4 regions of the Vreelandella janggokensis genome follow, and region 4 is predicted to be linked to each of the others. Evidence: predicted binding sites of a transcription regulator. Region 4 holds the regulator's gene; each other region holds the start of a gene.

Region 1 (3,103 bases), on a different contig from region 4:
GCGTTGCGTAACAAGCCGTATTGCAGCCACAGGGTACCTATCAAATACACAGCAGGTAATACCACGATGGTCATGATAACGCCGATAGCCACCAGGGGTTGATGAAAGGCAATCAGGGTGGTTGCCGTTTCGGCAAGTTCGATACGGTTGCTCACCCCGCTGTAGCTGAAACTGACAAACGGGTAGGAGACGGCCAGTAAAAGCGCAATAAGCGAGGCCATCGCGAGCGCCATGCTGCGCTGGGCGGGGTACCGGTTACGCTTGACCAGGACATGCGAGCAACGTGGGCAGCAGGCTTTTTCACCGGATTTAAGGGGGGGTAACGCTGCTATCCAGTCACATTCGTGACAGGCGCGCAGGCGCCGCCTCTGGGTGCGGGTCTCCGGCGGTTGTTGGTCAACAAGCGGTGCATTGACCTTCAAATTGGGGTGTTTAGGTAGCCAGTTCTGGGACAAATGGTGATCTCGCTAGCGTGAGTAGGCAAAGCAATACGCTCTCGTTTATAAGTCTGTCAAATGTTGGGTAAAATTCATCGAATCGTGAATAGGTTGTCGTTGACCTTGAGCGATGAATGAATAATGATCGCCACGCTCATTTGCCGCTTATACGGTCATGTCTGGCCATTCAAGGCTCAGATCATCGACACCCCATGAAAACGCCATCCAAAGGAACCTTATGTTACTTGCTCTTATCGCCGTTGTCGTTGGCTTGATACTGCTTATCTGGAGCGCTGAAAAATTTATTGATGGCGCCGCGGCGACGTCCCGGTGGCTGGGGCTTTCCCCCCTGTTGATTGGCATGCTGGTCATCGGTTTTGGTACATCGGCTCCCGAGATGATGGTATCGGTACTGGCAGCAATGCAAGGTAATCCGGGGTTGGCGGTGGGTAATGCCTACGGTTCCAACATCGCCAATATTGGTCTGGTGCTGGGGTTTGTTGCTTTACTGGCCCCATTGGCCGTGCACTCGAGCGTCATTCGCAAAGAGATACCGTTGTTACTGGTAGTGATGCTGGTAACCGGGCTGATGCTATTGGATGGTTGGGTAGCCCGCTGGGAGGCGGTCTGTTTATTGCTGGCATTGGTGGTATTTATCGTTATCAGCGTTGTGCGTTCTAAAGGCCAGCAGGACGATGCACTTGTCTCGGAAGTGGCGGAAACGCTGGATAGCAAGCCCATGTCGCGCGGTAAAGCCATTATGTGGACCCTGGTTGGTCTGGTGCTGTTGATTGCCAGTTCACGTCTTTTGGTCTGGGGGGCTGTCGAGATCGCTGTCGCGTTTGGCGTCAGTGACCTGATCATTGGCTTGACCGTTGTGGCGATTGGTACCTCATTACCTGAGCTGGCCTCATCGATTACCGCACTGCGACGTAATGAACACGATATGGTGCTCGGCAATGTCGTGGGGTCGAACCTGTTCAACAGCCTCGCCGTGGTGGGGTTGGCAGGCGTCATTACACCGATTGAAACCGGCCAGGAGGTGCTTCAGCGTGACTGGATTGTCATGCTGGTGATGACGGTGCTGATGATGTTGTTCGCGTTCTCCTGGAAAGGGCGCCCACGGCGTATCAACCGTTTTGAGGGCGGTGGTTTATTGGCGCTTTTTATCGCCTATACAGGCTATCTGGTGAGTGTGGTGGTGTTGGCCTGAGTCGCTTGTCGCAACAGTCGCTATTGGTTGCGACTTAAAAATTGACCTGCGTCAACGCGACACGGTGAAAACCCAAAACGCATGCCGCATCCATACCTTCTAAGCTGTAAACTCAAGGGGTTGTTGATCAAATAAGCTTAGTGACTATAAAAAGAAGAGCGTGATCCAAAGGGGCTCACCTAAGCTTGTTTTAAACCTTTGAAACGAAGGTTCTATGGGGCCTTAGGAGGGAGTTATGGAACTTGATCCGCTATTGCTATCGAGACTCCAGTTCGCATTTGTTGTGTGTTTTCACGCTATCTTCCCTGTCTTCACGATTGGGCTGGCGTCCTACATTGCCGTGCTGCACGGGATATTCTATAAAACGGAAAACGATGCCTGGGATCGCCTGGCACAATTCTGGACCAAGATGTTTGCCGTTGTGTTTGGCATGGGGGTGGTGACAGGCATTGTGATGTCGTTTCAGTTCGGTACGAACTGGAGCAACTTTTCTTTTGCCACGTCAAATTTCCTTGGGCCTGTACTCAGTTACGAAGTGGTCACCGCTTTCTTCCTTGAGGCGGCGTTTCTGGGTGTATTGCTCTTCGGGCGTGGAAAAGTGCCAGAAGGGGTGCACCTTTTTGCCGCGATCATGGTGGCGGTCGGAACCTTTATTTCCTCGTTCTGGATCCTCTCTGCCAATAGCTGGATGCAAACACCTGCGGGCTATGAAATGGTGGATGGTCGCTTCCATATCACTTCCTGGATGGCGGCAATTTTCAACCCCTCCTTCTGGTATCGCTTTGTGCATATGGGCATGGCGTCGTTCCTGACCGGTGGTTTTGTGGTCGCAGGTGTCAGCGCCTGGTTCCTCCTGCGTCACCGTGATGTTGAAGCCAATAAAAAAGCCCTTTCAATGTGCCTGTGGCTGTTGCTTTTCCTGGCGCCAGCGCAGGCTGTTGTCGGTGATTTCCACGGCCTCAACACGTTAGAACATCAGCCAACCAAAGTGGCGGCAATGGAAGGTAATTGGGAAACCCAGTCCAACGTGCCACTTTTGCTGTTCGCCTTGCCCGATCAGGAAGCTCAGGAAAACCGCTTTGAAATCGGTGTTCCCAGCCTGGCCAGCCTCATTCTGACCCATAGTGCGGACGGCGTAGTCCCGGGTATCAACGAAATGGCGCCTGATGAACAGCCCCCTGTGGCGCTTGTCTTCTGGTCGTTTCGTGTGATGGTGGGGATTGGACTTTTGATGATAGCCGTCGCGACGGTTGGCTTGTTTTTACGCCGTGGAGGACGTTTCTTCCAGTCGCCGCTCTATCTTAAAACACTGGTAGGTATGATTATTTCCCCTTTCCTGGCAGTGCTGGCCGGCTGGGTGGTCACCGAGTCGGGGCGCGCGCCATGGCTGGTCTACGGTGTCATGACCCATGCTGAAGGGTTAACCCCTTCGCTGACAGGCGGTATGGCGCTG
Region 2 (3,103 bases), on a different contig from region 4:
GGGTGCGAATTGGTTGCATAACGTCCTTTCCCATTGCAAGCCTGCACTCTACCTTGCGGATAGCAGCCTGTCAGCCGTAGGCATTGATAATATCACGCCTTTTTTACTGTCTGGTTAAAAATTAAACAGTCATCGCCAACCCGCATGGGGAACGCGGATGCGATACCTTTCCATAGCTTATCCACAGTCTCTTGCAGGTTTTCTGTGAATCTGTGAATAACGAAGATCTCGGTGGATGAGTGGCAACTCAGCCATAGAGTTGGGATAATGCCCTTTAAATATCTGATTCAACATAGGTGGTTTATGGGCGCACATCGCGAGCTTCATACCGCGCTTCTTGATCTTGAAGCGACGCTAAAGGCCGCTGACCTATGGCGTATGCCAATCCCTGAGACAGCGGCTTTTTCCAGCCAGCAGCCGTTCTGTGTCGATACAATGTCGCTGCTCCAGTGGCTGCGCTTTGTATTTATCGCGCGCCTGGAGTCGCTGGTTGAAGCTTGTGGGCCGATGCCGGCCAAATGTGAGGTGGCACCCGCCGTGGCGGCCTATTTGCAGCAGGAGCAGACACCCGCCCATCATCAACTGCTCGTTGTGCGGGCTGTGGAGAGAGTGGATAAGGTCGTCACTGAAAACTGAAGGCCGATGTAACAACAAAGCCCGCCGCAAGGCAGGCTTTGTGGATAACGCCTGAGAGTTATTGGCTGTCAGCCTAGAAACGATAGCTGAGGCCACCCATGACCACGACAGGGTCGATCTCAACGGTACCTGCCGCTGCACCGTTAATGCTGGCATCAGTATCAATGTCGATGTACCAAGCCGCAGCGTTCAGCGCCCAGTGGTCATCAATCAGCAGGTCGACGCCTACCTGGCCTGCCGCGCCCCAGGAGTCATCCAGATCTAAATCACCAGTCGTCAGCTCTTCATCGGAGAAGTGGGTGTAGTTAACACCTGCACCCACATAAGGCTGTACCCGGGACTGCGTGCCGCCCAGCGGGTAATACTGGAGCGTCAGGGTTGGCGGTAGGTGCTTGGTGGAGGCGATATTACCACCGTTCAGGTGGATATCGTGCTCGAACGGAAGCGCCGCCAGGAGCTCCACGCCAACGTTATCGAGAAAGCGGTAGCCCAGGGTGAACGCAAACTCGGTTTCATCCTGTACATCCACGGCCAACGCACCGTTGGCCAGTGAGCCGTTGTCGCTTTTAGGGGCGACTTTGGCAACACCAACGCGGGTAAAGACATCACCCGCGCCGTAAGCGAAAGCCTGGCTGCTGGTTATCAGCGCCGCAGCGGCAACGGTGGATACAAGTAGGGTAGGCAGGACGGCTTTACGCATGGGGGCACTCCTGATGTTAAAACAGACAGTTTCAAACGACTCGTTGCAACGCTGGACGGCTATTCGCTAGCCGTTTAACGATGTGACCAGTGTAACGAGATCCAGTGAGCGGATTATTGATCCAGGGCAAGGGTTGTTAGGCAGGTATTATCAAAGAGGAGAGGTATGTGGAGTGGCCTGATTCAGGGGCGGGCCACCGGTCAATTGGATAATCCAGAAAAACGCTATTGCCAATAAAAAAGCCACTCACGAGGAGTGGCTAACGATTGATTGCTGAGACAGTCTGGAAGGAGGAGGGCGCCGCATAAAACCGCTGCCCCCCCTCCAGGGCACTAACCACTCAATACCGGTCTATTCGGCGGTGGCCAGCAGGCTGGCGTTGCCACCGGCTGCGGTGGTGTCAATGCACAGATGGCGTTCGACCACGTAGCGATCCGGCGAGATGGTTTGGGTCTCGAGCGGTATGATGGCGCCATCGCGCTTGGCCAGGGCTGTGCGCAGTTCACAGGTCCAGTCGCTGTCGCCAGCGGCGGCGACCGCCGCGATACCTTTGATGTCACTCAACGTCTCGGCCGAGACGCTTCCATCAAGCCCGGCGACGGGCACCCCGGCATCAATCAGCGGTTTCACCGCCTGTTCGGCGCCTGGCGCGACCAAGACGGCCGCACAGCCAGTACCGAGGGCCTGTGCGGCTTGGGCGATGGCAATATCCAGGGTTGGCCCGAGGCACAGAACCGCTCCCTTCGGGTACATCGCCAAGCGGTTACTTTCACCCGTTGGCCCCGGCAGCGTCTGCGGCGTCATGTCCAACGCAGCCGTCTCGTTGAGCGCCTTGCGTATCACGCCGCCTTTGCCGGATAGCGCCTTGCGTAGCACTTCGATCCGGTTGGGTCGCACCGCCCAGTTGCGCGCATCCAGTCCATCAAGCGCGGATTGGAGATCACCCAGTGAGACCGCTTTTCCTTCTGGTGCATTCCTGTGCTCGGCCTCCGCGGTGCGGCGGAAGCGTGTCACGTAGAGCGGGCCACCGGCCTTGGGGCCGGTGCCTGATAGGCCCTCGCCGCCGAACGGCTGGGAACCGACGATAGCACCGATCTGGTTACGGTTGACGTAGACGTTGCCGACATGGATGCGCTCGACGATCTGCTGCACGCGGTCATCGATACGAGTATGCAGGCCGAAGGTCAGCCCGTAGCCCTTGCCGTTGATGTCATCGACCACCTTGTCGATATCCCGCGCCTTGAAGGTGGCCACGTGCAACACCGGGCCAAAGATTTCACGCTCGAGATCCTCGATGCCGCCAACATCGATCACCGCCGGGGTAACGAAGGTGCCGGTCTCCGGCGCTGAAAGTTTCTTCAGCACCTTGCCGTTCTTCTCGTTCGTCGCTACATAATCGCTGATTTCCTGTTGGGCATCGGCGTCAATCACCGGCGACACGTCAGTATCGGTATTCCAGGGGTCGCCGATGGTCAGCGCGTCCATGGCACCGTAGAGCATGTTGAGCAACCGGTCCCGGGCCTCTTCCTGGACATACAGCATGCGCAGCGCGGAGCAGCGCTGACCGGCCGACTGGAAGGAGGAAATCAGGATGTCGCGTACCGCCTGCTCGGTGAGCGCCGTGGAATCGACGATCATGGAGTTGAGCCCGCCGGTTTCGGCGATTAGCACGGCATCAGGCCCGGCGTTCTCGGCCAGCGCCTTGTGGATGATCTGCGCCACCGGGGTCGAGCCGGTAAAGCAGACACCGGCAATTCGCGGATCGCT
Region 3 (3,103 bases), 550 kb from region 4:
AATGCGGAGGAGTGTCCGAGTGGTCGAAGGAGCACGCCTGGAAAGTGTGTAAGTCGAAAGGCTTCGAGGGTTCGAATCCCTCCTCCTCCGCCAAAAACATAGATTAAGCCGCTGATTTCAGCGGCTTTTTTGTTCCCTGCTTATAACTGACCCACACCTTGGCCCACACTTTCGTATTGGCTTCTACAGAATCACAGTGAACGCCTTTGGACGATTCTCCTTTTTAGACATCGCAAATTTATCGGCTCGTAGTGGATTGCTTCCACTTTCATTGAATGGATGAAGCTTTCCACGCAGGCGTTTTCCCAGCAGTTGCCTTTAAGGCTCATACTTTGACGCAACTGCTGCGTTCGCAGCCGATCCAGGTAGGCGCGTGAACAGTACTGGCTTCCATGGTCACTGTGACAGATCACCCCGATGCGGAAATTGCGTCGCCACAGCGCCATTTCCAGCGCATAGCAGACCAGGTAGGTCTGCCGTCATCCTGTTATTCATGGACCAGCCGACGACAGAGCGCGAATACAGGTCAATGATGACGGCTAGATACAGCCAACCTTCAGAGCTCATCAGGTACGTGATGTCACCGGCCCACTTCTGGTTCGGGGCGGTTGCCACAAAGTTCTGCTCCAATAAGTTGGGCGACACAGGCAAGCTATGGTCGCTGTCTGTGGTGACGACGAACTTGCGGGCAGCCTTTGGCACCTACGACTGGCGCCGCATACTGGCACCTATCGTTTTGACATCATATGGGTGACCATCGGTCACCAGTGTAGCCTGAATGCGTCGAGCCCCATTGAGCTGCTTGCTCTGGCCGAATGCCTCTTTCACGCGACGAGCATCATGCCATGAGATATGACATTGAGTTTGTAGCTGGGTCGTTCGGGTTGCTCGCGTGCATTGCGTCGCTTCAACAGCAAAGAGTTGCTGATCACCGACAGCGAGCTGGTGGTCATGTCGATAACACCAATTATCGGGTGCAACAGGCTGATGGCGGCGCGTTCGTTGGTGCCGGCGATCATCATCACGACGTGGAGGCCCGAGGTCATGCATGACGCGAATGGCTGCTACCAACTCCTGCTTGATGGTATCAGCCACGGCCACCTGACACAGAGCCTTACCACCGACGGCGATGGTTACCACGTTGCCCCTTTTTTCTAGTCCCTACTACAGTACCGATTAACGAAAGACTGCGTTTTAATGACAACTCCAAGGCTCTTTCTTGGCGTTGTCTTTAACGTTCTGGTCGACGAAGCGGTAATACTCTTCCTTGAAGCAGTTCCATCGGTCAGCGCTGACCTCGATCCCATGGCGTATAAGGATCTTTTCGACATCATCAATGCATAGCCGCAGCGCATCGTAAGCGAGACAGATATGCCTGTGTTTTTCGTCGTAGACTACCTTATCCATCCCGTAAAGCTGATCGATATCCGCTATTGCGTCGTCGATGCGCTCACGCTCATGGCGTTGGATTTTTAAATTCCGAGTCACTAATGTGTTTTCGGAAACGCCTAAGCGATGCTCTTGATGTTTCGGTTTCATAATGATCCCCCGCATGATTTAAAGGGTGTTTCACTCCTTATTTGCTTTATCGCCGTGCCCACCGTGATGTCGATGCATAAAAAAATGCATCAATGGACAGGCTGCCAAAAAAAGTAAAGGTAAGGCCTGAAAGAGGTGAAAGCGGTGATCTGTTCCCATCAAGTAACCCACCAAAATGACAAACCCGGCAAGCGGTATCCACATCATCAGCAGACGGCTAGTTTTTTGACTCATAGGCACTCCTATAGCACTTCAGGGGGTAAAGAGGTAACGGTTGTTTGTCGATGGTTATATGCCCTCGTTACCCCAAAAATAGCCCGTTAATCTGAATTTAAACTGAAATTACACGCCGTAGTTATCTGAAGTCGCCTAGTTTTTTATAACATATCAACCTGAAACAGATTTCAAAACGGTCGACAAAAATTGACTTGTGACAATATTGAGGTATCGGGTTTGGTTTCTCTTTGACCTGCGGGCTACCTATAGGTTGTAGGCTTATAACGGAAGTTAACTCTGTCTTCTTCCATTTTTATTGGAGTAAGGCGACTTCTCGACCCGCAACACGATGAGAGGAAATTGATATGGCTAAGTATAAGAAGATCGTTGCCATTGCGTTGGCTGCAAGCCTTGGTGCCACAAGCAGCGCCACCTTCGCTCAAGGCATGAACCAAGGCGCCCAAGGTCAGGGCGGTATGATGGGCGGCCAAAGCGGCATGGGTCCTGGCATGATGATGGGAGGCCAAGGTGGCATGATGCCTTGCCCCATGATGGGTGGTATGGGTCCGATGTCCGGCATACTCGACGACGAACAAATGAGCTCGATGCGCGAGATGCGCCAGGAACATCGCTCTACTCAATTGGAGCGGATGGGCGAAATGATGAACCTGAGTGATGACATGATGATAATCATGCAGGCCGAGCGGCCTGATCCGGAGGAAGTAAAAGCGCTGCACGGTCAAATGGCTAACCTACATGGCGACATGATGGCCGATAAAGTGAGCATGCATAATCAGATGCAGGACCTGTTGACCGACGAGCAGCGACAACAGATGAAGGGAAACATGCCAAGCCACCATGGCCAGCAATAAGCCTTGGTGAGTACCACTTTGTGAATTAGGAGTGATGCCATGTGCCGATGGAAGCTGTGATGGCACTGTTTGACCAAAAACCGGATATCGACGGTACTGGTTTAGCCGGTATTGCGATTGATACACCGTGTACACCAAGGCCGCAAGACGAGCCTTACTAGGTATTCGCGTTTACGGATCAGGGACATAAACCCTCTATAATGCTATCAGTGGGTCGGGCTATTCTCCCAGGCACGGCGCATAGCTTGCGGGTGCTCTACTATTTTTCGACTCTCGGTGGTCATCGACTTAGGTGCGGGACATGCTTGGTTGATTAATCAGGAGGTCAGATGATGACTCTTTTGGAGCAATACAGCTTACTGCTGGCACTGGCGATTGGCGTCGTAGGCAGCGTTTTCTGTCTGTATTCGCTTGCCCGCGCGATAGGCCTGACACGTCAGGAGCCGGGCAAGGATGTGCCGGCGAGTTCCGGAGCT
Region 4 (3,103 bases):
CTACCCGACCGCGCTATCCTTTGACGCGGCGTTCACTGCCGACGAGTTTAGCGCGGCACTGCAACGCAGTAACGAAGCTCAACGACCACTATCACTGTATGTGCACGTCCCCTTCTGCCGCAAAGTCTGCTTTTACTGTGCGTGCAACAAGATCGCGACCAAAAACACCGCGCTCGCCGCGCCCTACCTCGCAAGGCTCGACACGGAAATGGCGCTGACAGCGCAGCATCTGGATACCCGACGCCCGGTTGAACAGCTCCACTGGGGCGGTGGCACACCGACGTTTCTGACTCTCGATCAAATGAGCGAACTGGTGGATAAGCTGGATGCGCACTTCGGGCTTTCAGACGCCCCTGAGCGCGACTATGCCATCGAAATCGACCCTCGCGAAGCCGATGTGCTGACGCTGCGTCATCTACAGTCACTGGGTTTCAATCGCTTGAGCCTGGGCGTACAAGACCTCGATCCACGGGTTCAAAAGGCGATCAATCGCCCCCAGCCGCGGGCGCTAACCGAAACGTTGATGGACGAAGCCCATCGACTGGGCTTCCGTTCGTTAAACCTCGACTTGATTTACGGCCTGCCCAGACAAACCCCAGACAGCTTTGCACAAACCCTTCGCCAGGTGATCGAGCTGAACCCCGCACGCCTGTCGGTCTTCAATTACGCCCATTTGCCCCAGCGCTTCCCTCCACAGCGACGGATCCTTGATGCCGAGCTACCCAGTCACAACGAAAAGCTGGCGATGCTGCGCATCACGATTGAATTGCTCACAACCGCCGGCTACGTGCATATCGGCATGGACCATTTTGCCCGCCCTGATGACAGCCTGGCCATCGCCCAGCGTCACGGTACGCTACAACGCAACTTTCAAGGTTATTCCAGCCACGCCCAATGCGACCTTATCGGCCTTGGGGTCTCCGCCATTTCACGCCTGAATGACAGCTACGCACAAAACAAAAGCACGCTTGAGCACTACGAGGCGGCGATTGACCAAGGGCAACTGGCCACACAACGCGGCATACGGCTATGTCGAGACGACCTGCTTCGCCGTGAAGCCATCGAGCGTTTAATGTGCGATATGCGGCTCGACTTGTCAGCGCTCAGTGAGCGCTGGCAGGTCGATGCGCGAGATTATTTTCAATCGGCCTTGAACGCCCTGGAGCAGGCGCAACACGACGGCTTGATCGATATCCGCGGCAGTTTACTGGAGGTGACGCCTGTCGGACGCCTGTTAATACGCCACCTGGCCATGGCCTTTGATGCACGCTTGCTTTCTCAGACCGACAACCACTACTCGAATATTGTTTAGCAGTTGTTATTCATGGGCACACGCTTCCATAATGAACATACGAATTCTCTTTTGGAGACTCTAATGCTGGAAGCCCCGCAACGGCGGCGCGCCGTCCTGCACGAAGCACGCTGCCAGACCTGCAGCTTGAGTTCGCTGTGCCTGCCGCTGGCACTGGAGCTTGAGGATATCGATCAATTTGACGCGATCATTCGGCGACGCGCCCCCCTCAAGAAAGGAGAGCATCTGTTTCATCAGGGGGATGCCTTCAACAGTGTCTATGCGGTGCGCTCTGGTAGCCTCAAGCAGGTCACCAGCGAAGGTGGCGGGCATGACCAACTGACCAACTTTTACCTGCCCAGTGAATTGGTGGGGCTTGATGCTATCGATGAGCCGCACTACCCCGGCAGCGTAATCGCCTTGGAAACCACCACTGTGTGTGAGATTCCCTTTGACCGCCTGGACCAACTGTCTGAGAAACTGCCCGAGTTACGCGGCCAGATATATCGCAGCATGAGCAAAGAACTGCGCAATGACCGGCGGATGATGCGTCTGCTATCGGGCAAGACCGCTGATCAGCGATTGGCAACCTTCCTGGTCACGCTTTCCGATCGCTTCCGTCGCCGGGGTTACTCGCCCTATAGCTTCCGTCTTTCCATGCCCAGGGCTGATATCGGCAACTACCTGGGCCTTGCCGTTGAGACCGTCAGCCGGATTGTCAGTCGCTTCCAGTCCCAGGACGTGGTAGCCATTTCCGGTCGTGAGGTAAACATTCTCGACATGGCGAAGCTTCAACGACTCGCCGAAGAAGAGCCCGCTTAACCGACGTTGAGCGCCTGAATACGCCCAGCCCTCAATTCCGCCTGCTTGGCCTCCAGCCCGGCAAAGTCGAACAGGTCGCGGTCGGCCAGCTGTGAAGGCGCGACGTTGGTGACGGCCTTGAACATGCTTTCCAGGCGGCCAGGGTGTTTCTTGTTCCATTCGGCCAACATTTCCTTGACCACCTGGCGCTGCATATTGGGCTGGGAGCCGCACAGGTTGCAGGGGATAATGGGAAACGCCATCAAACGCGCGTACTCGGCAATATCCGCTTCTTTGCAGTAGGCCAGCGGCCGGATGACGATATTCTTGCCATCATCGGAGAGCAGCTTGGGCGGCATTGATTTCAAACTGCCACCGAAAAACATGTTCAAAAACAGCGTTTCCAGGATATCTTCCCGGTGATGCCCCAGGGCGATCTTGGTCGCACCGATTTCCTCGGCAAAGCCATACAGCGACCCGCGCCGCAAGCGCGAACACAGCGCGCAGGTGGTTTTGCCTTCGGGGGTTTTCTCCTTCACCACCGAATAGGTATCACGTTCCAGAATGTGGTAGTCCACACCGCGTTGCTCGAGATAGGTCGGCAGCACATGCTCGGGAAACCCCGGCTGTTTCTGGTCCATGTTGACGGCTATCAGCGAGAAGTTGACCGGCGCGTTGCGCTGCAGGCTGAGCAGCATTTCCAGCATGGTGTAGCTATCCTTGCCACCGCTCAGGCACACCATGACGCGGTCACCTTCGTCGATCATGCGATAGTCGATAATCGCATTGCCCGCTTCACGGCGGAGCCGCTTTTGCAGCTTATTGAACTCGCGTTTTTGTCTGACATCTTGGGACTCCGAAGTGTCAGCCGCTTCGGATAAGCTGGATGTCGCGTCGGCAGTCGCCAACGCTGGATCAAAATGAACAAGATCATGTTGCATGGTAATAGCACTGCCGATGGTAAGAGAAGCAGCCGTTATTCTAGCAACTCACAGCGCAATGACCCAATCG

Evidence for each region. The regulator FNR, encoded in region 4, switches genes on or off when oxygen is low (the NO sensors DNR and NnrR bind a similar motif). The targets are predictions, from matches to a motif close to TTGATNTANATCAA.
Region 1: a site for FNR is predicted at 1,692-1,705, ahead of QC816_RS16115 (cytochrome ubiquinol oxidase subunit I). Genes of this name have one in related genera too.
Region 2: a site for FNR is predicted at 1,453-1,466, ahead of QC816_RS17915 (OmpW/AlkL family protein). Genes of this name have one in related genera too.
Region 3: a site for FNR is predicted at 1,963-1,976, ahead of QC816_RS03070 (DUF2933 domain-containing protein). Genes of this name have one in related genera too.

The regions. Positions count from the first base shown of each region.
Region 1 covers NZ_JARWAJ010000006.1:225,458-228,560, forward strand. The annotation lists gene QC816_RS16105 (paraquat-inducible protein A) at 1-455, opposite strand, end outside; gene QC816_RS16110 (calcium/sodium antiporter) at 676-1,650, shown strand; gene QC816_RS16115 (cytochrome ubiquinol oxidase subunit I) at 1,886-3,103, shown strand, end outside.
Region 2 covers NZ_JARWAJ010000009.1:28,421-31,523, forward strand. The annotation lists gene QC816_RS17905 (DUF3549 family protein) at 1-19, opposite strand, end outside; gene QC816_RS17910 (YqcC family protein) at 304-636, shown strand; gene QC816_RS17915 (OmpW/AlkL family protein) at 710-1,336, opposite strand; gene putA (bifunctional proline dehydrogenase/L-glutamate gamma-semialdehyde dehydrogenase PutA) at 1,688-3,103, opposite strand, start outside.
Region 3 covers NZ_JARWAJ010000001.1:658,732-661,834, forward strand. The annotation lists tRNA gene QC816_RS03050 (tRNA-Ser) at 6-93, shown strand; partial or broken gene QC816_RS03055 (IS3 family transposase) at 231-831, opposite strand; gene QC816_RS03060 (hypothetical protein) at 825-1,046, opposite strand; gene QC816_RS03065 (cation transporter) at 1,195-1,539, opposite strand; gene QC816_RS03070 (DUF2933 domain-containing protein) at 1,570-1,773, opposite strand; gene QC816_RS03075 (Spy/CpxP family protein refolding chaperone) at 2,121-2,627, shown strand; gene QC816_RS03080 (NADH-quinone oxidoreductase subunit A) at 2,957-3,103, shown strand, end outside.
Region 4 covers NZ_JARWAJ010000001.1:110,625-113,727, reverse strand. The annotation lists gene hemN (oxygen-independent coproporphyrinogen III oxidase) at 1-1,312, shown strand, start outside; gene fnr (fumarate/nitrate reduction transcriptional regulator Fnr) at 1,376-2,113, shown strand; gene ttcA (tRNA 2-thiocytidine(32) synthetase TtcA) at 2,110-3,033, opposite strand.